Syntrophobacter fumaroxidans MPOB: one gene and its partner. The protein of the gene in region 1 binds, or shares a complex with, the protein of each later gene. Links are inferred from orthologs where the notes say so. Each region holds a gene or a part of one and is shown on either strand. Other genes may lie near its edges. The genes, in order: dnaN and SFUM_RS03845.

Region 1 (9,945 bases):
CGATTTCGGTCAGCGCCGATGCGGATGCGATGGCACTCGCACAGCCGAAGGTCTTGAACTTGGCCTCCTTGATCCTCCCGTTTTCATCCAGCTTGAAGGTGAACTTCAGCGCATCGCCGCAGGCGATGGATCCAACCTCGGCAACCCCGTCCGGTTCTTCGATTTCGCCCACATTGCGCGGGTTCAGGAAATGCTCCTTCACCTTATCCGTGTATTCCCACATGCTCGGACCTCCGATGGTCTATTTTACGCGATTCACTCAGCCTCATGTGACTGCGCCCGGCAGAATTCATGAGGAACCGTGCGCGATCGCAAACCCGATCTTCATCAGCCCGGGAACCCCGGGCGTCATGTCGCAAATAAGTTAAGTACCGGCAAGCCTCCGGACCAGATTAAGAGCACAAATGAAGGATTTTTGCTAGCCTACACATGCAAACCTTCAAGTCAATGAAAATCGACGGATTACGGAATACCCTCCGCGGTTGAGACAAACACTGTAGCCCATGACTTCGGATTCCGATAGGTGAATTGGCGATACTGAGCGCCGCCGAGTCGGGAGGCGCCATGCCGGTGGAGCTTCATGAATGCACCGGTGCGCATTTGACTGGTGTTTGAAGCCTGTGCGGGTTAGATTAACCCGGTCCGAGCCCGAACCCGGGCTTGCCGGCTCCTGAGCCCATACGCGTATTGTCTGGCCGGTAACTCATGAAGAAAGGGACGCCAAATGAAGAAGCTCGTCGCAGTATTGGTCGTGTTGGCCGTCGTGCTCGGGGCAGCCTGGGCCGGGTCCAGCTACTGGTTCGGAATGAAGGCCGAGGAGCAGTATCGCCAGATCCTGGCAAAGGCGTCTTCACCGCCGATGCTCAAATTTCTGGTGGAGAATTACAAGAGAGGGATCTTCGCGTCCACGGCCAAGGTCGCCATCGAATTCGGCGATATGGGCGAACAGGCAAGAAAGGACGGCAACGGCCTGCGCTTCGTCGCGATCCAGGAGATCTGCCACGGCCCCTTCCCCATGGGAAACATCGGCGACTTCAAACCCGTGGTGGCCGTGATCAGGACGACGGTCCAGTCCTTTCCGGAAATGAACGCCGAAATAAAGAAATTCCTGGACGAGTTTCCTGAATTGAAGAGCTCGGAGAACCGGACCACCGTCTTTTTCAGCGGGAACACCGAAAGTGTCCTGACGGTCCCGGCCTTTCGCCGGACCATCCAGAAAGATAAGAAGACCGATATTGTGTGGGAGGGTCTGTCCGCTCATTTTCTATTTGCCGACGGCCTCAAGACCACCACCGGATCGGTAAACGCTCCCGGGCTGCAGGTCACGACCCCCGACGGCACATTTGCGCTCAAAGCCGCCAAATGGGCCGTCAATCTCCACCGAGGCGCCAGTTCCCTGAACCTGGGGGACGTCTCCACCGAGATTGCCTCAATCGATTTCAAGGGCTCCGGGGACAAGGCACCCGAGAGCTTCAGGGCCAATGGCATCAAGCTCAAGATCGATTCCAAGGAATCCGCGAACAACTGCGTGGATGCCACCATGACCATGGGGGTTGAGCAGGCCAAGGCAGCGGACAAGTCATTCGATGCCCGGTTGAGCTTCGTCTTTCGCAAACTGGACGCCGAATCGCTTCGTAAATTCCAGGATGCCATGGACGCTCTCAACATGCAGCCCCCGGCCTCCGAGGAGGAGATGCAAAAGAGGATGGCGGCCAATTACCTGGACCTGGCTGCCGGTTTGTTGAAAAAATCGCCGGAAGTTGAGCTCACCGAGGTGAAGTTCACCATGCCCGAAGGCACCTTCAACGGGAAAGCCAAAGTGGTGTTCACGGATCCGAAGGGGTCCATAGCCGAGAACCCATTGCTCCTTCTCAATGCGGTGACGGCCGAGGCCGAATGCACGGCCCAGGAATCGCTGGTGCGCTACATTGCCGCACAAGCGCTCAAGAACCTCCCCGGAGGCGGAGAAACGGTCCCGGGAACACCGGGTTCGGAAATCGCCGAATCCGATGAATCCCCGGCGGAAGTGCCTGAATCGGAGGAGGAAGACTCCGAGGAAGCGGAACCGGGAGCCGCCGTACCGGACAAGGCTCCTTCGGAGCTCGCCAGGCCGGCCAAACCCGGTCTTCCTGGAGCGCCGCAGGGAAAAGCCCTTTCCGTGGAGGAGCAGGTCGCCCTGACCCTTGACCAGTTGGTCAAACAGGATCTCATCGTTAAGGACGGCGCGAACTACAAGGCATCCGCCAGCTACCGGGGCGGGAAAGTGGTGCTGAACGGCAGGACCATCCCTCTCGAAAATCTCTTGAAGTAGGACCTGGGAGCAACCATTTTACGGCAAAGGGCGGAGGCATTCCTGCGACCGGGCGAATCATGCCGGGTTGCATTCCCTTGAACGCGGGTGCGTATCAAAGGCGCCCCGGCAGCCGGCAATGCACCCGGGAAGGAAAAAGGATGGGGCGGGATCGAGGTGCCGGGCAGTCGTCCGGTCATACCGATTGGCTTTGAAGGTCGCGGACTGAGGGTCGGCGGAAAATGAAACGGGCGAGGATAGACCCCGCCCGTTGTGAGACTCGAGGAATCACAGGGCAGGACGTCGTGCTCGCCCGCCCTGTGTTGCGGTCTTGAGCGCCAGCCGGCAGAGGAACCGCCCGGGGCCGGCTTTCATGCGATCTTGTTGTGCACTTTGCAGGCTCTCACGGTGTTCTTCATGAGCATCGTGATGGTCATGGGACCCACGCCTCCCGGAACGGGAGTGATGGCACTGGCCACTTCGACCGCTTCGTCGAAGGCCACATCCCCTTTGAGGATGCGCTTCCCGTCTGCGGTCTTTCCGACTTCGTTCACGCCTACGTCGATGACCACCGCTCCCGGCTTGATCATATTCCCCTTGACGTATTCCGCGACTCCCGCCGCGACAATCAGTATGTCGGCCCGCCGGGTGTGGGAAGCAACATCCTTGGTCCGGGTATGGCATACGGTGATCGTTGCGTTGGCGCCGTTGGCTTTCTGCACGAGCATCATGGCGATGGGCTTGCCCACGATGTTCGAACGCCCCACGATGGTGACCTCGGCCCCTGAGACCTGCGTCCCGGAGCGCACCAGCAGCTCCTGGATGCCGGCGGGGGTACAGGGAAGATAGTCCGGTTCTCCGATCATCAGCTTTCCGACGTTGACGGGATGAAACGCATCCACGTCCTTGCTCGGGTCAATGGACAGAAGGATCCTGTTTTCATTGATGTGCTTCGGCAAGGGCAACTGCACAAGAATCCCGTGGATGCTGGGATCCTTGTTGTATTTGTCGATCAGATCGAGCAGCCTGTTTTCCTCCAGATCCGCAGGCTGGTTGTCCTGAACCGAGTGGAACCCGAGCTCGTGGGCCGTATTCTGCTTGGCCCGAACATAGCTCTGAGACGCGGGATTCTCACCCACCAGAATGGTCACAAGGCCCGGAACGACTCCGTGCTTGGACTGGAGCTGTTCGACTTCGGTCTTCAGTTCCGCCCGGATCTCCTTGGCGACTTCCGCTCCTTTGAGCAGTTTGGCAGCCATCTGAATACTCCTTCCAATGGAAAGTCCTTCTTGACGACGTGTTCCAGCGGTTGCCGCGCAACCCGCCAGAGTGTGCTAGAACAACCCCTTCACCTTGCCCGTATTGACATCCACGTCGATGCGGCGAAAAGCGGGGTTCGAGGACGTCCCGGGCATCAGGCTGATGGTCCCGGCGCAGGGGCACAGAAATTTGGCTCCCGAATAGATCAGAACGTCGCGGATGGGAAGCACCCAACCCTTGGGAACGCCTTTCACGCTCGGATCGTGAGTAAGGCTCAGATGGGTCTTGACCATCATGGTTGCATAGTCGTCGTACTTGGGATCGTTTTCCAGCATTTTCGCCTTGGCTTCCGCATCGGGAGTCCAGGACACCCCGTCGGCCCCGTAGACTTCCCTGGCGACGGTGCTGACCCTGTCCCTGAGCTTCATTTCAAGCGGGTACAGGAACTTGAACTGACTCTCCTGCTTGCAGGCATCAATAACGGCGTCGGCGAATTCCAACGCGCCCTCGCCGCCCTTGGCCCAATGCTCGGAGAGGGCGCAACGGGCACCCGCGGCCTCGGCATGCTTGCGCACCAGTGCGATCTCGTCCTTGGTATCCGTGTGAAACGCATTGATGCACACCACCGGGTTCATGCCGGACTTGCGGATGGTGTTGATGTGGTGAACCATGTTCACGATGCCCTTCTCAAGTAACTTCAGGTTTTCCTTGGTGTATTCTTCCGGCATAGCCAGACCCGCCACGACCTTCGGACCGCCGCCGTGCATCTTGAGCGCGCGAATCGTCGTCGTGAGGACGGAAACATGGGGCTTGAGGCCGCTGTAGCGGCACTTCACGTTCCAGAACTTTTCGAACCCGATGTCCGCCGCAAAGCCGCTCTCCGTAACGTGGTAATCGAACATCTTCAGGCCGATGCGATCGGCGATGATGGACGACTGCCCGACCGCGATATTCGCGAAAGGACCGGCATGAACCATGCACGGCTGGTATTCCGCAGTGCACATCAGCGTCGGATTGATGGTGTTGCGCATGAAAGCGGTCATGGCCCCGCCGACCTCGAGGTCTCCGGTGGTCACAGGATTTCCGCGCCTGTCGAACGCTACGGTGATCTCATTGAGCCGTTTTCTCAGGTCGGGAAGGTCCTTCACAATGGACAGAATGGCCATCAGTTCCGAACTGACCGCGATCCCGAATTTCGACTGCATCATGTAGCCGTCCTGCCGGCCGCCTATGCCGATGATGATGTTGCGCAAAGCCTGCGCGCAGAAGTCCATGATCCAGCCCATTTCCACGCGGGTGGGATCGATGTGGAGCCGGCGCATCTTGGTCAGGCGATCGAGTTGCTCGTCAGTGTAGTTCCGCTCATGCTGCATGCGGGCTGTGAGAGCCACCATCGCAAGATTGTGCGCGTTCATGATGTCGTTGATGTCCCCGGTCAGCCCCATGGAAAATTCGGTCATCGGGATGAGCAACGCGTTGCCGCCTCCGGCCGCCGTTCCCTTGATGTTCATAGTCGGCCCGCCCGACGGCTGCCTGAGACAACCGCCGACATTCACGCCCCGCTTGCCGAGCCCTTCCATCAGGCCCACGGAAGTCGTGCTCTTCCCTTCCCCAAGCGGGGTAGGCGTGATGGCCGTCACTTCGATGTACTTCCCGTCCGGTTTGTCTTTCAGGCGGTTCATGATTTTGAGGAAATCCAGCTTACAAAGTCTCCCCATGGGAAGAATTTCCTCCTTGAGCAGACCCAGCTTCTCCTGCCACTGCCAGGGAGAAGGCATGTCCTTCTCAGCCTCTTCGGAAATCTGCCAATCCATCATCTTTGTTGCGTCGTACGGCATGTTAGGCCTCCGGTTCGTTGTTGACCCAATGGACAAAATGATCTTTCCCTCTATCCTCAAAAAAACCAGAATTATCCAGGCATCAAATGGATCTCACCCACTCCAGCCGAAGCACTGGACATTTACTTTGGTGCCCAAAGGACAGTTGCACGTAAGAGGAATGAAGCCAGAGAGAAAATCCGGGGAAAACACGCAATCAGGGTTGGGCCGGATGAATCAACCTTCCAGGAATACTGGCTCGTATTCATAGCAGAACGAAGTAGCATGCTGCAACCATGCTAAGGGTAAAGTGCGTCCTCGGTTCTGTCAAGCGGAAAGTCTTGCGCCCACGACTTTCACCCCTCAGCTGAGGCACTGCACCCCATGGTTCGAATTCCCCCCCGTCGCACGCGACACAACGCACAGATTTCCGAAAAAACAGACCCTGACGGGTTGCGAGCTTTCCGATGCCTCCGTGGGTTCTCATCGGTCGGATGAATCGATTTTCCAGATCCTGTCCATTCCATGTCGATTCGCTGTCGGAACGATGTTAAAGAAATGTTCAAATCCACGGGAGGACTCCGCCAGCTGTTGGAAAAACGATATCCGGTCGAGTCCATGTCTACATAAAAATATAATAAAAACAGTAATTTGATAAAGATTTTGACATTTCAACAGGCCCTTATTAAGATGATTGGATCATTCGAACGGAGAAAAAAATCAAATACACAAGCGAGGGAAACGCAATGAAAGTCCGGCTGGAAAAAGGCAACCTCATCCAAATCCTGCAGAAGGTTCAGAATATCACGGATAAGAAATCGAGTATGCCTGTTTTGTCCAACGTTCTGATCAGCTCCTCGGAACAACAAACGGTCGAATTTTCCGCGACGGACCTCGAATTGAGCCTTTGGACCCAGACCGGTGGACAGGTGGAGACACCGGGCAGCTCGACGGTTTCCGCCCGCAAATTGTTCGAGATCGTTCGGGAGCTTCCCCAACCGGAAGTGTTGCTGGAAGGCCTCCCGAACAACAAGATGCAGATTTTGTCCGGACGCGCGCGGTTTGAGCTGTCGACCATTCCTGGCGAAGACTTTCCTCAGCTCAACTTTTACCGGGAAACCGAGTTGGTGAAGGTCGATGCGGCTGCGCTAAAGCGCGCGCTGACCAAGACTTTGCACAGTGTCCCCGCGGATGAGGATTCCTTCAGCATTGCGGGGACTTTTCTTCATGCCGTCAATGAGGATTCGTATCGGTTCGTGTCCTCCGACGGACATCGACTCTCGTACTGCGAAGTGCCGAAGGAAGCCTTTGGGACGCTGGATATTCGAGAGGGGTTGATCATCCCGAGAAAAGGGGTCCAGGAGATACTTCGGATGCTGGAGAAGGAGGAAGAGGTCGTCCTGGGGGTGCACGAGAAGTATGTCGTGCTCAGGACGCCGTCGACGTTTCTCAGCGTGCAGCTCCTCGATGCCGAATTTCCGGAATACAAGACGATTATTCCCGAGGAGAGGCCTTTCTTCATTATGCTGGACCTGGAGCAATTTTTTTCCGCTTTGAAACGGTCCTCGATTCTGAGCAACAACGTCTGGCGTCACGTGCGGTTCATATTGACCAAGGGCGTGCTGGAACTGGAAGCGGGAAACCCCGAGCTCGGGAATGCAAATGAAACGCTGGATGTGGAGTATGAGGGTGAAGACTTCAGCGTGGCGTTCAACATCCGGTATCTGCTGGAAACGATCCAGGCTCTTGATAGTCCTCGAGTGAGATTCGAGTGGGTGGATCAGTTTCACGGCGGAGTTTTCGTTGGGTCTGAGGACCCTGGGTTTTTGAGCCTGGTCATGCCGATGGTGGTTTGATTCGCGCCTGCCGCGGGTTTTTGGTCAGGAGCGTTTCACGCACAGAGTCGGTGTCAATGAGCAATGAAGAATGCGTGCCTGTGGTCGTTGGCAGGCCCGCTGTCGTCCATATGCCTACCGAAGTGTCCCAACAGTGGCGCCGTGCTGCTTGGCGGCGTTCTCCCGCCGGGATCGGGGATTCGCCCGAAATGAATTGAAAAAATGTGTGTTAAGAGGTATAAATATTTGTTTGGTAGAAGGCAAATCGGCTGTCTTCCGGCTGGGCAACGCGTATCGTTCTCCCGTGATGGAGAGCTTATGATTTCGCATAGTTAATCCACCAAGAGGTCTTATTATGTCGGAAATAAGTGCAATCGAGAGAAACTCCCATGACGAGTATACTGCACAGCAGATAACGGTGCTGGAAGGGCTCAGCGCGGTTCGCAAACGCCCGTCCATGTATATTGGGAATGTTTCAACCGAGGGCCTGCACCACTTGGTCTACGAGGTGGTCGACAACAGCATTGACGAAGCGTTGGTGGGTCACTGCGATTCCATCAAGATTCAGATCCACCTCGATGGTTCCGTCACGGTGGATGATAACGGCCGGGGAATTCCGGTCGATACTCACGAAAAGGAAAACCTGCCCGCCGTCCAGGTGGTCATGACCATGCTCCACGCGGGGGGTAAATTCGACGATGCGTCTTACAAGGTTTCGGGGGGGCTTCACGGTGTCGGCGTGTCCGTGGTGAATGCACTCAGTGAATACCTGGAAGTCGAAATCAGGCGCGAGGGCAAGGTGTATTACCAGCGGTACGAGCGAGGGGAAGCCAAGACTCCGCTGATCGTGAAGGGAGAGACGCAGCGCCGCGGAACAAGGGTCACTTTCAAACCGGACACGGAGATCTTCACGGATACGGAAATCAGCTTTGACATCCTGGCCCAGAGACTGAGGGAACTGGCGTTTCTGAACCGGGGCGTCTCCATTGAGCTCTCCGACGAGCGGATTCCCAAAGACCGTCAGTACTGCTACGAAGGAGGACTGGTGTCCTTCGTGGAGTATCTCAACAAGAACAAGGAACCTCTTTATCCGGAGGTGATTTATGTCGGCGGCGAAAAACAGGGCGTGAGCATTGATATCGCCATTCAATACAACCAGACGTACAACGAAAAAATTTTTACCTTCGCCAACAACATCAACACGAAAGAAGGTGGAACGCACCTTGTCGGGTTCAAGACCGGGCTGACGCGTTCCATCAAGCAATACGCCACGCAGAACAAGATGGCGAAGGCGGACTTGGACAAGATGATCGGCGACGACGTGCGGGAGGGACTCACCGCCATTGTCAGCGTCAAGCTTTCGCAGCCTCAGTTCGAGGGCCAGACGAAGACCAAGCTGGGCAACAGCGACGTGAAAGGCCTGGTGGAAAACCTCGTTTACGAGAAATTGTCGATTTTCTTCGAAGAGAATCCGAAGGTGATTCGGACGATCCTCGACAAGGTGCTGGAAGCGGCGAGAGCCCGCGAGGCGGCGCGCAAGGCGAAGGAACTCACACGGCGTAAAGGTGTGCTGAGCGACCACTCCCTGCCGGGAAAGCTTGCCGACTGCCAGGAACGGGATCCGTCACGGAGCGAGATATTCATTGTGGAGGGGGATTCGGCCGGCGGCTCCGCCAAACAGGGGCGTGACCGACGTTTTCAGGCGATCCTGCCGCTCCGGGGCAAAATCCTCAACGTGGAAAAATCCCGATTCGACAAGATGGTGGAAAACCAGGAGATCCGCACGATGATCTCCGCGCTCGGGACCGGAATCGGCAAGGATGAGTACAACCCGGAGAAACTGCGGTATCACAAGACCATCATCATGACCGATGCGGATGTGGACGGCGCTCATATCCGGACCTTGCTCCTCACCTTCTTCTTCCGCATGATGCCGGAACTCATTGAGCGCGGACACCTGTTCATCGCTCAGCCGCCGCTCTATCGGTTGGCGGTGGGCAAGCAGGAATTCTACATGAAGGACGACGAGAGCCTGGATGCCTACCTGCTGTCGAGGGCGGCGGACAAAAAGCAGGTGTTTCTGGCCGGGAGCGCAAAACCGCTTCCTCCGGAGCAACTCATTCAGCTTATGCGTGCCTACTCCCGATACAAAGACTGGCTGGAAAGGCAGAGCCAGAAAGGGGTGCCGCGTGACGTGATCGAACACGTGATCCGGATTTACAGTATACGAAAGCTGTCTCCAGCGGAGCACGAGGAGAACATCGGCGTGCTGAGGACGGAGCTGGAAAAGGCCGGGTTCGAGATCGTTTCCATCGAGGACGAAGAGGAACACCAGGGATACGACCTGGAGATCCGCAGGCCGGGAGTGGCCAACGGAGGAACCGGGGTCCGACTGGGGTACGCGTTTCTGCAATCCATCGAGTTCAAGAAGCTCCTGGAACTCTATAACAATCACCTCGAAATCTTCAATCAAACCCCGTACGCGGTCAAAGACGGACAGGGGGAGGCCCGGTTCGATCATCCCGGGGACTTGTTCAGGTTCTTGACGGAAGAAGCGAGGAAAGGCACGAATATCCAGCGTTACAAGGGTCTGGGCGAGATGAATCCCGAGCAGCTCTGGGAGACGACCATGAACCCGGAGAAGAGGACTCTGCTCCAGGTGAGAGTAGAGGACCAGTACCTGGCCGACGAGCTGTTCACTACCTTGATGGGGGACCGCGTAGAGCCGCGCCGGGACTTTATC
Region 2 (10,110 bases), 2.4 Mb from region 1 along the record:
AGCTGCGCGGCGAGCCGGAAGACTTCTACCACATGGAACCCGTGCTGGTCAAAAAGACGGACCTTTACGGCGCCGATACGGCGTGCCTTGAATATCCGCTGGATTTTCAGGGCAAACGCATCTGGCAGGACACCGAGTTCGTGGTTGCAGCGGTGATCAAGATTCATTTCAGGCCATTCACGATCCGGCGCGACGACCGTTCGACGAAGATCATCCGAGAGCTCTCCCGGAGCCTGGGAACGGAGCTGCTGTCCCTGTACCTCCACGAAGACCTGCTCACCGCTCAGAAGGATTTCGCCCGTCAACGGCTGGAAAGCTGCCAGGAACTGGCTCACGAGCTGCGCAACACCATGATCAAGTTCGGCTTCGTCTTCAGCGTCGTCAATGCACAGATCGGCATGATCCGGCAGGCGTGGGAAGAGGAGTTGCGCAAGGCGTTCCCTGACCTGGAATGGAAGCAGGCGCTGCTTGATCGTCTCAGCCGACTGATTCGCTCCAAGCTGCCCCTTCGGGATGCCGGAGGCGCGCTGACGCGGCAATGCGAAGCATTGCTGGCGGCCCAGGAGGAACTAGCCCTTCAAAGCCTGTTGCCCGCTCAGGAACAATCATGGCTGATGAACCGGATTTGGCCCAAATGGCGTAAACTCATGGAGGGTTCATCGGTTTGGGAGCGGGAACAAATGGAGATATCGGGGCTGCTCGAAAAATTGAAGCGCTCGCTGGCGCTGGGGCAGGACCCCGACCTGGCGGGGAGAATCGGTCACATCCCCCGGAGTCTTGTGGAGGAATGGGTTCGGCTCTCTTACGTCGACTTCACCGCGGATCGACTCCGCGTCCTGGACGATCTCCTGAGGTTCCTGGAGAATCCCGCACTGCCGGTGGCCCGGAGACTGCAGATCAGAAAGAGCCTCCAGTCCCTGAAAGTCCTGGTGGAGATCATTCCGGAGATGGAGGAGAAGGCGAACCGGATGATTCAGTCTCTACGGTACGGAAACAATGTCGAGAAAGGAATCGCGGGGGGGCGTTGCGAGATTCCCGCGTTCGATTCGTGTTCCGCTCTTCCTGAGGGTTCGGTCTTATCGGATTGAAGCACTTGGCGTGTTCCCCTCTGCGGGGTGTGGTCCGCGTGCGTGCATCGGGGGCGCACCGGGTGCCGCCCGAGTCTGCGGGGGCGGCGGGTTCGCGGATGTCTCTGGGTGGCGGATTTCGGTGCTTCCGCTCAATACCGGAATCGGTGAATATGGAAGGAGCGATGCGGCATGAAGGACTTGAACCATCGCAACGCGTCCGGGCAGACGGCGGATCGTGCCGGCGATGAAGCCCGGATGCGGGAAGTCCTGCAGGCGTTCGAACTGGAATACAGGCGTCCCTTCGATACTTCCCGCGACATGATGTTCAGTACCGGGCGGTCCGGGCAACTGTTGGACGTGAACCAGGCGGGCGTGCTGCTCTTCGGCTACGGAGGCAGGGAGGAGATGCTCGCTCTGCCTTCCGTTGCGCGCCTTTTTTCGGATCCGGAAGAAGGTGTCCTCATACAAAGGCAGATCGAAACGGACGGCTTCGTCAAGGCCCGGGAAGTCAACATGCGGCGCAAGGACGGCAGCCTGTTCCTGGGCAGCGTCACGGCATGCCTGCAGTTTGCCCAGGACGGGTCCATCATCTGTGAGGGGATTCTTCAGGATATCACCGAGAGGCGCAGGTGGGTCCGGGCCTTGGCCGAATCCTGCCGCCAGAACCAGGAGTTGATCGATTCCGAGGATCGGATCCGCAAGCTCAACGAGCACATTCTTCACATGCTGATGGTCGTTTCTCACGACATCCGCGGCCCCCTGGTTTCGATGGCCGCGACGCTCAAGCTCCTGGAGCGAGGTTCTTACGGGGGAATGGACCAGAGCGTGGCCAACACCATTCACGATCTCCTGACGAGGGTGGCGCAGTTGATCGGGATCGCCGAGGACTGCCTGGGAAAGGCTCACTCCGTGGACAACACGCTCAAGATCGAACGGGAGATGCTGGATCTCCGGCAGGCCATCATCGACCCGGTTCTCGACGAATTGTCCAACGAAATCCAGACGCAGGAAATCCTTATCGACAACCGCCTCGGCGCGATTCCCGCCGGATCCATTCTGGTGAACGTCAACAAGATGTGGCTCAAGACCGTTTTCCGCAATCTTTTCAAGAACGCCATAAAATACGGCGGGAGAGGGTGCCGGATCGCTTTCGGATTCGAAGACCACGGCGAGTTCTACAGGTTGAACGTTTACAACAGCGGAACTCCGATCCCCGAAGAACACCGTGGAAAACTGTTCACCAAATTCGGGAGGATCGAAAGCGCAAGACCTGCCGACGGGGTCGGTTTGGGGTTGTACCTGATCAAGGAGATCATTCGCAAGCATGGCGGCGACATCTGGTATGAAGCCAGGCCCGACGGTTCCGATTTCGTGCTCACCATCGCCAAGGAACCGCTCTGATCCGCGCCCGTGCATCGAAGGGGAGAGACGAAAAAAATGGAAACCACGAGCCGGAATGCGCCCATATTGCCGAGTGTGATCCGCAAGGCCGCGGAAGCCCTCAAGGGCAGGGTTCTGCGCACCCCGCTCGTCTATTCGTCCACCTTCAGTCGCTTGTGCGGAGCGAAGGTCTACCTCAAGCTCGAGAATCTGCAGGAAACGGGGTCCTTCAAGCTCCGGGGCGCCACCTGGAAGATAATGTCCAACCTGCACAGGATCGGCCCCGACGGGGTTGTGGCCGCGTCGGCCGGGAATCACGCCCAGGGAGTCGCGCTGGCCGCTTCCCGGGCAAAGCTGCCGTCGACGGTGATCATGCCGGAGTGGGCGTCCATTTCCAAGCAGGAGGCGACCCGCAATTACGGCGCTGAGGTGATCATCGAGGGACAGAGCCTGAGCGACGCCATTCGAAAAGCGGGACAATTGGTGGAACGGGGGAAAACCCTGATCCATCCTTTCGATGACCCCGACGTCATGGCGGGGCAGGGGACCATCGGGCTGGAGATTCTCGAAGAATTGCCGGAACCGGACCTGGTCGTCGTCCCGGTGGGCGGAGGCGGGTTGATCGGCGGCATCGCAGTCGCCTGCCGGTCCGTTCGACCGGAGACCCGGATCGTCGGGGTACAGGCGCAGGCGTGCCCATCCGCCTGCCGGTCCTTGGAGTCGGGGCGCGTTGTTTCCGTGGAAGCGCAGAAATCGCTGGCCGACGGCATCACGGTCAAGCAGGTGGGCGCGCTGCCTTTTGCCGTCATGAAGGAAATGGTGGACGAAATCGTGCTCGTGGAAGAAGACGCGATCGCCGCCGCCGTCCTGATGCTCCTCGAACGCAAGAAACTGCTGGCGGAAGGCGCGGGAGCCGTTCCGCTGGCGGCGCTGATGTCGTGCTCCTTCGAGGTTCCGAAGGGAGGCACGGTGGTGCTGGTCATCAGCGGCGGCAACATGGACAGTCCTCTGCTCGGGAGGGTGCTCCGCAAGGGATTGTTCCGAAACGGCAGAATCATGCGCGTTTCGGTTTGCCTCGACGACATCCCCGGTTCGCTCGCGGGTCTGCTGGGGGTTATCGCCAGGGCGAGAGCCAACGTCCTGCACATTTATCACAATCGGGGAGCCAGGGATCTTCCGGTCTCGATGAGCATGGTCGAGCTCGAATTGGAAACGCGAGGCCCGGAACACAGCGAGGAAATCGGCGTACAGCTAAGAGCGGGGGGATACCGAATCGAGTGGCAGCCCTTCGTCGAGAGCTGCCGCTGAGCCCGAGCCGGGGAGCGGCAAGGGCCCCTTCCTGCCCGGCGGCCGACGAGCTTCCCGGCGATGCACGGGCGCTCACCGGCCGCACGAGCCCGTACCCGAACAGGGTTGATCCTGGAGGTCTCAAGATGTTCAAGCGTATCCTCGTTCCGACGGACTTAACGGAAAGAACCCTCAAGGCGCTGAATATCGCGCTCAAGATCGCCGTGCACGACGGAGCTTCGATCACCCTCCTGCACGTCATAGAGACGATCGAAGACACCGAGGAGGATTTCAGCGGTTTTTACAGCAAGCTGGGAAAAGCGGCGGAAAAGAAGATGAACGAGATCATCGAGGATTTCCGTGTGAATGGGCCGGCGATCGCCAAGGAAATCATATACGGGAAACGAGTCAGGGAAATCATTCGATTTGCCGCCGAAAAGGAGATCGACCTGATCGTTTTGAGCTCGCACCGGGTGGACGTGGACAACGCCGTGCAGGGATGGGGCACCATCAGCTACAAGGTCGGCATCCTGTCCCAGTGCCCGGTGTTGCTGGTGAAATGAGCCAGCGGGAATTTTCGTCTTTTCGCGCGGAAGGGGTCGCGGCGGGACGCCGCCGCGCGAAAGAGGGGGAACGGCAGGATTGGAGCGTGAACGTGGCGCGCCGCATCATGCACGTGGACATGGATGCGTTCTATGCCTCGGTGGAACAGGCGGATCGACCCGAGTTTAAGGGAAAACCCGTGATTGTCGGGGGGGCGAGACGGGGAGTGGTGTCCGCGGCATCGTATGAAGCCCGCAGGTTCGGCGTCCATTCGGCCATGCCCGTGTTTCAGGCGAAGCGACTGTGCCCGGGGGGGATATTCCTGCCCGTGCGCATGGGCAGATACAAGGAAGTCTCAAAAGTGGTGATGGACATCCTCTGCGGTATTTCTCCCCTTGTGGAGCAGATTTCCATCGATGAGGCGTTCGTGGACATCACCGGCACCGAAGCGCTTCACGGTTCGCCCGAGTCGCTGGGCCGCCGGGTGAAGAGTCAAATCCGCGCGGCGACACGGGTGACCTGCTCCGTTGGAATCGCGCCGGGCAAGTTCGTTGCCAAAATCGCATCCGACATCCACAAGCCCGACGGGTTGACCATCGTGGAAGACGACCGGGTAGAGGCATTTCTTGCCCCGCTGCCCGTCGAAAGGATTCCGGGAATCGGGAAGAAGACTTCCGAAGCGTTGAGAAGTCTCGGCGTTCGCGCCATAGGGGATGTACTGAGGTTTCCCGCGTCGTTTTGGGTGAAGCGGCTGGGCGCCTGGGGGGTGAAGCTCCATGAAAGGGCGCGGGGGGTTGATCCCGCTCCCGTCATTGCTTACTCGCAGGCGAAATCGTGCAGCGCGGAAGACACGTTCCCCGAAGACGTCGACGATGTGGAAACCCTGGAGAAATGGCTGTTTGTGCAGTCGGAAGAGGTGGGCAAGGAACTGCGCCGGGAGTCGTTCCGGGGCAGGACCGTGACCCTCAAGGTGAAATTCGCGGATTTCAGCTCCATCACCAGGAGTCATACGCTGCGCGAAGCCACCGATTGCACCCAGTTGATTTTCGGCACTGCTTCGCGCCTGCTCCGGGCGCTCAAGCTCAATCGCAAGGTCAGGCTCGTGGGCGTGGGGGTGTCCAACCTCTCCGCGATGCCCGAGCAGAAGCCGGTGTTTTCGGACTCCATGCTCGTGCGGCAGAGGAAGCTGGATCGGGCAATGGATCGAATCCACGAACGCTTCGGCCACGGGGCGCTGAGGAGGGGAAGGGTCCTCGGGTTCGAGAGCCCGGCGGATGAGGAGGGAGACCCTTGAGGGCGGGAGCCCGGATTTTCCCGGTCTCGGGACGGCATGCGGACTCGACGTTCATGAGGGCGTTCGCGTTCGATCCGATTTGAAGGCAATCGCAACAGGAGGAACGTGAGTTGACGGACCGCAGGTTCAAGTACAGGCGCGAGGATTTTGGAGAGCTTCCGGTCGATCTTCACCATCTGACCATCTATCTGAATTTTACGGGCGACACGGTGGAAGCCCGCAACGTGCTGGACATGACCGCCAGAACCGAATGCTCGCAACTGGAGCTCGATGCGGCGGATCTCGAGATTCTCGAGGTCCAATGGTTGCCCGATTCGGAACGGGGCGCCGCCATTCCGCTGGGATATGAATACGAGAAGGATCGAAACAAGCTGCGGGTCCGCCTTCCCCGGCCCGTGAAACCCGGCGACAGGTTCCGGCTGAGGACCTTCACCCGGTGCCGCCCGTCCGATCACATCCTGGAAGGGATATACAAGGACACCACGCCGCCGGACGCCCCGCAGCAATACATTTCCCAATGCCAGCAATGGGGTTTTCAGCGCATCATGCCCATCTTCGACGACTGTCGCGCCAAGTGCACGATGACCACGACCCTCGAAGCCGATGCCCGGTACACGCACTTGATCAGCAACGGCAACATCGATCCGGCGACCAACCCCGAGGGCAGGCCGGTTCCGAAGCCGGGCGAACCCGGGCGGCAGATCATCACCTTCGACAATCCCATCCCCATGGCGCCGTACCTGTTCATCGCGTGCGCCGGCACCTGGGATACTCTGCCGGGTGAGGTCACGTATGATTCCGGACGGAAGGTGAGACTCGAATACCTGGTGCCTCCGGGAGCCGTCGAGGGGGCGCGAATCCCCCTCGAAATCCTCAAGGAAGCCGTCCTGTGGATACGAAAGACCCAGGGATACGAATATACCGCAGACACCTACCGCACCATCTGCATGAACAAATCCAATTTCGGAGGCATGGAAAACGTCGGGAACACGACGATCGTGACCGACGCCGCGCTGCTCAACGAGCACACCCTGGATATCGGGCTGCAGTACGCCCATGCGGTGATCGTGCACGAGTTCGAACACAACCAGTGCGGCAGCGAAACGACCATGGAGACTCCCTTTGACGTCTGGCTGAACGAGGCTTACACGGTGGATGTCGAACGGCAGTTCATGGCCGATCGGTTCAACCCGGATTACGCAAGGTTGCAGCAGATCGAGAGCATCCGGAATCCGCTGCTCGGCCCTCTGGCCATCGAAGACGGCGGGCACGCGGGGAGGATCGTCCGGGAAGGTTTCAACAATCCGGACGAATTGATCGACGGCGTGACCTATGTGAAGGCCGCGGAAGTCATCCGCATGCTTCGGCTGGTGATCGGAGCGGAGTGTTTCAAAGCGGGCAAGGAGCTTTATTTTTCGCGGTACCGCCACTCCAATGCGAACACCGACCAGTTCTTCGCCTGCTTCGAAGAAAAGTGCGGGAGATCGCTGGAACGGTTCAAGAAGGGATGGCTCTACACCCTCGGATATCCTAAAGTCACCGCGGACACGGAATACGATCCGGTGCGGCGGCAATACCGCATTCGATTCGAACAGCAGGCTCCTCCGGGGCTCGATCCCTTTCACCTGCCCATCCAACTGGCTCTGGTGGACCGCCAGGGCGGCGATGTCCCGGGGACCGCGCGTGTTTTCGAGCTCGAGGAAAGTACCGGCGAGTTGGTGCTCGACGGGATCGAAAAGGCGCCGGCCTTCGCGTCCATGAACCGGGACTATTCCTTCTACGGGACATTCCGTTGGCTGAACGCGTCTCCGGAAGTCCTGGCCATGCAGGTGCGGCTCGATCCGAACATCACCGCTCGAGTGGACGCCATGCGGCAGTTGACGGACCGGGAAAGGATCGACCTGCTGTTGAATGCGGATGCGTCGGTGTCTCCGAAATGGCTGGCGCTATTCGGGGAGGTGCTGGCCGACCGATCGTTGCCGCCGGCCGTGAAAGCGTTTTTTCTGCGCATCGACGAGCAGCCGGCCGATCGCGACTACTCAACCTGGTACCCGGAGCTCGTGTGCGCCCGGGAACGCATGATGCTGGCCGTGAACAAGATCTACCGGAAGACGCTGCTGCAGGAGTTCGATCGTCTCGACACGTATTCGGCCGAGAGAAGAAAGACCCCGCGGGATGGCATAGAGGAGCGGATGCTCAAGCACGTTCTGCTGGATCTCATCGTCTCGGACGACTCCGCCGACAGCCATCGATTGATCGTGGACCACTTCCGAGCCGCAACCACCGCAAACGACCGGGTGGCGGCACTCACGGCACTCAACCGGAGTTCCTCCCCCGAGCGCAGGCCGCTCCTTGAAGAAGTCTACCACTCCTGGCACACGCATCTGAGCGGATACGCCAATTATCTTCGAATCATATCCGGCGGTACCCGGCCCGACGTGTTCGACATGATCGAAACGGAGAAGCGGCGGCCTTCGTTTCAGATCACCCAGCCGACCTGGTGCAGGGCGTTGTTCGTCACCATGGCGGCAAACAACAAGATAATCTGGACGGACCACGGCATACGCCGGCTGGCCGATGCCGTCGTGGAAGTCGCGCCGGTCAATGCAACCACGGCAAGCCGGATGCTCAACACCTTCCAGCACGTCCACAAGCTCAAACAGGAACTGCGCGCCAAAGTCGTGCCCGCCCTGGAGCACATCGTCGGGAGCGTTTCGGAAAGGGTGAGCCCGACCGTCCATGGCCAGGCCGAAGCTTACCTGAGAGGCGCCTGATACTGCGGGACCCCATTATTCAGGCAGGCCGGCATGCGACTCGCAGTCCGCACCGCGGTGCAGGGATGTCGGGAGAATCAGCGGTGTTTCCGGTCGACGGTCAAGACCCGGAATCAGAGCATTGCGAGCCCACTCTCCTGAGGAAGATGCGCGCGCCGTCGCTCAAGGCGCCTTCGAGGCCGAGGCGGAAGCCGTGTTCGTCTACGGCGTAAAGCGCTCCTTTGAGTGCCGCTTCATAGAGGGACTGCCCGCAGGAAATCAGGGCGTGGCGGACCTGCATTCCCCGGTAGAGCGTCACCGGGCGTGTGTCGACGTATACGGTGATGCGTGCGTCAGCGGTTGACAAAGGTGGTCCTGTCCTGGACTGCGGGAGCGACCGGCGAATGTTTCTTCAGATACTCCACCAGAACATCCCGCAAATTGTCCCCGAAGGTGATGTTTTTCCCGTGCTTGAAGGTTTCGAACCGGTCTCCGCCGGCTGCCAGAAAGTCATTGGTGACGATCCTGTAGGTCTTCCGATCATCCAGCGGGCTCTCACCTACGGTAACCCGGACGGCGCGCGAACCCGCCGGTCGCGACGGATCGTAGACGACCCGAAGGCCGGAAACCTGGAGCACGTCTTTTCTCCAACCGGCGCTGAATTCGAGGATTTCCCTGATCTGGCGACCTGTCAGGTCCATGACGGTCAGGGCGTTGTCAAAGGGAAGGACGGCGTAGATCTGTTCCACGCGGATGTCCCCTTTCGGTATGTTGGCCCTGATCCCACCGCTGTTGTGGAAGGCGACGGCAACCCCCGTCGACTCCCGCATCGCGTCCGCAATGAGGTCTCCCACGTTGGACTCCTTGTCGGGCGATCGTTCGAGGTCCGTCAAAGTCCGTCCGACCACCACGGAGAATTCCTTGCCGATGAGTTCACCGTATTGGTTGACCATACCGGCGACGGTACGGTCGTAGGGATCGTCAGGCCCGGCACTGACCAGCCTGAGCTCGTCATCACCGGCGGCATGAAGGACCCTTCCCGTTGTCGGGTCGATTTTCAGATGGAGTACGCCCAGGTACATTCCATAGGAGCCGGCCTGTACGATGATCGTATTGCGGACCTTCACCGGGACGGTGACGGCGGTGTGACTGTGTCCTCCCACGATCACGTCGATTCCGCGAACGCAACCGGCGAGTCTCTTGTCCGCGTCGAGGCCCTGGTGGGACAGCACGATCACCAGCTTTGCGCCCTGGCGCCTGACCTTTCTGATGAGCCCGGGAAGGACCTTTTCCGGTTTGCGGAAGACCAGGCCGGCGACATTGGTCGGGTTGGTGCTGTATGGAGTTTCGACGGTGGTGATGCCGATGACCGCGACTTTCACGCCGCTCTTGTCCAGCAGTATGTAAGGCCGAGTGCCCCGGAGCGGGGTGCCGTCGGTGTCGGTGACGTTGGCCGCGAGAAAAGGGAACGCGGCCGATGCGATGAGGGTGTTCAGGGTATCCCGTCCCCAGTCGAATTCATGGTTGCCGACGGTCATGGCTTCGAATCCGACGGCGTTCATGAACTCTATGACCGGGCGTCCTTTGAATACGTTGGAGATTGCCATCCCCTGGAACATATCTCCGGCTGAAAGCAAGAAGGTGCTCTGCGGGCCGGCGGTGTCCCGCTCCCGACGGATCATCTCCGCCAGGTAGGCGGCTCCGCCGATGGCCGTCGCCGAGTCGAGGCTCTTTTCCAGAAAGGGCATGAGGCGTCCGTGAAAATCGTTGACGTGCAGGACGG

The links.
Region 2: the proteins of dnaN (region 1) and SFUM_RS03845 are in contact, whole or in part, in a solved structure (PDB 1OK7), measured with the Escherichia coli proteins. The link is inferred for Syntrophobacter fumaroxidans MPOB from one-to-one orthologs.

Annotation. Positions count from the first base shown.
Region 1 is NC_008554.1:3,319,419-3,329,363, forward strand. The notes cover bases 5,381-8,168. They hold dnaN (DNA polymerase III subunit beta), read left to right. Parts: upstream 5,381-6,113; coding sequence 6,114-7,223; downstream 7,224-8,168. Other genes in these bases: SFUM_RS13930 (formate--tetrahydrofolate ligase), read right to left, coding at 5,381-5,388; gyrB (DNA topoisomerase (ATP-hydrolyzing) subunit B), read left to right, coding at 7,558-8,168. Also shown: Fe-S cluster assembly protein NifU, read right to left, coding at 1-223; SFUM_RS13920 (YdgA family protein), read left to right, coding at 725-2,311; SFUM_RS13925 (bifunctional 5,10-methylenetetrahydrofolate dehydrogenase/5,10-methenyltetrahydrofolate cyclohydrolase), read right to left, coding at 2,662-3,549; more of SFUM_RS13930, read right to left, coding at 3,625-5,380; more of gyrB, read left to right, coding at 8,169-9,945. UniProt on the Escherichia coli protein: Confers DNA tethering and processivity to DNA polymerases and other proteins. Acts as a clamp, forming a ring around DNA (a reaction catalyzed by the clamp-loading complex) which diffuses in an ATP-independent manner freely and bidirectionally along dsDNA.
Region 2 is NC_008554.1:899,137-909,246, forward strand. Bases 3,528-6,480 are described here. They hold SFUM_RS03845 (DNA polymerase IV), read left to right. Parts: upstream 3,528-4,386; coding sequence 4,387-5,574; downstream 5,575-6,480. Other genes in these bases: ilvA (threonine ammonia-lyase), read left to right, coding at 3,528-3,758; SFUM_RS03840 (universal stress protein), read left to right, coding at 3,884-4,300; SFUM_RS03850 (M1 family metallopeptidase), read left to right, coding at 5,685-6,480. In the rest of the region: SFUM_RS03825 (hypothetical protein), read left to right, coding at 1-1,088; SFUM_RS03830 (PAS domain-containing sensor histidine kinase), read left to right, coding at 1,260-2,471; more of ilvA, read left to right, coding at 2,508-3,527; more of SFUM_RS03850, read left to right, coding at 6,481-8,348; SFUM_RS22845 (hypothetical protein), read right to left, coding at 8,449-8,694; SFUM_RS03860 (bifunctional metallophosphatase/5'-nucleotidase), read right to left, coding at 8,681-10,110. UniProt on the Escherichia coli protein: Poorly processive, error-prone DNA polymerase involved in translesion repair and untargeted mutagenesis. Copies undamaged DNA at stalled replication forks, which arise in vivo from mismatched or misaligned primer ends.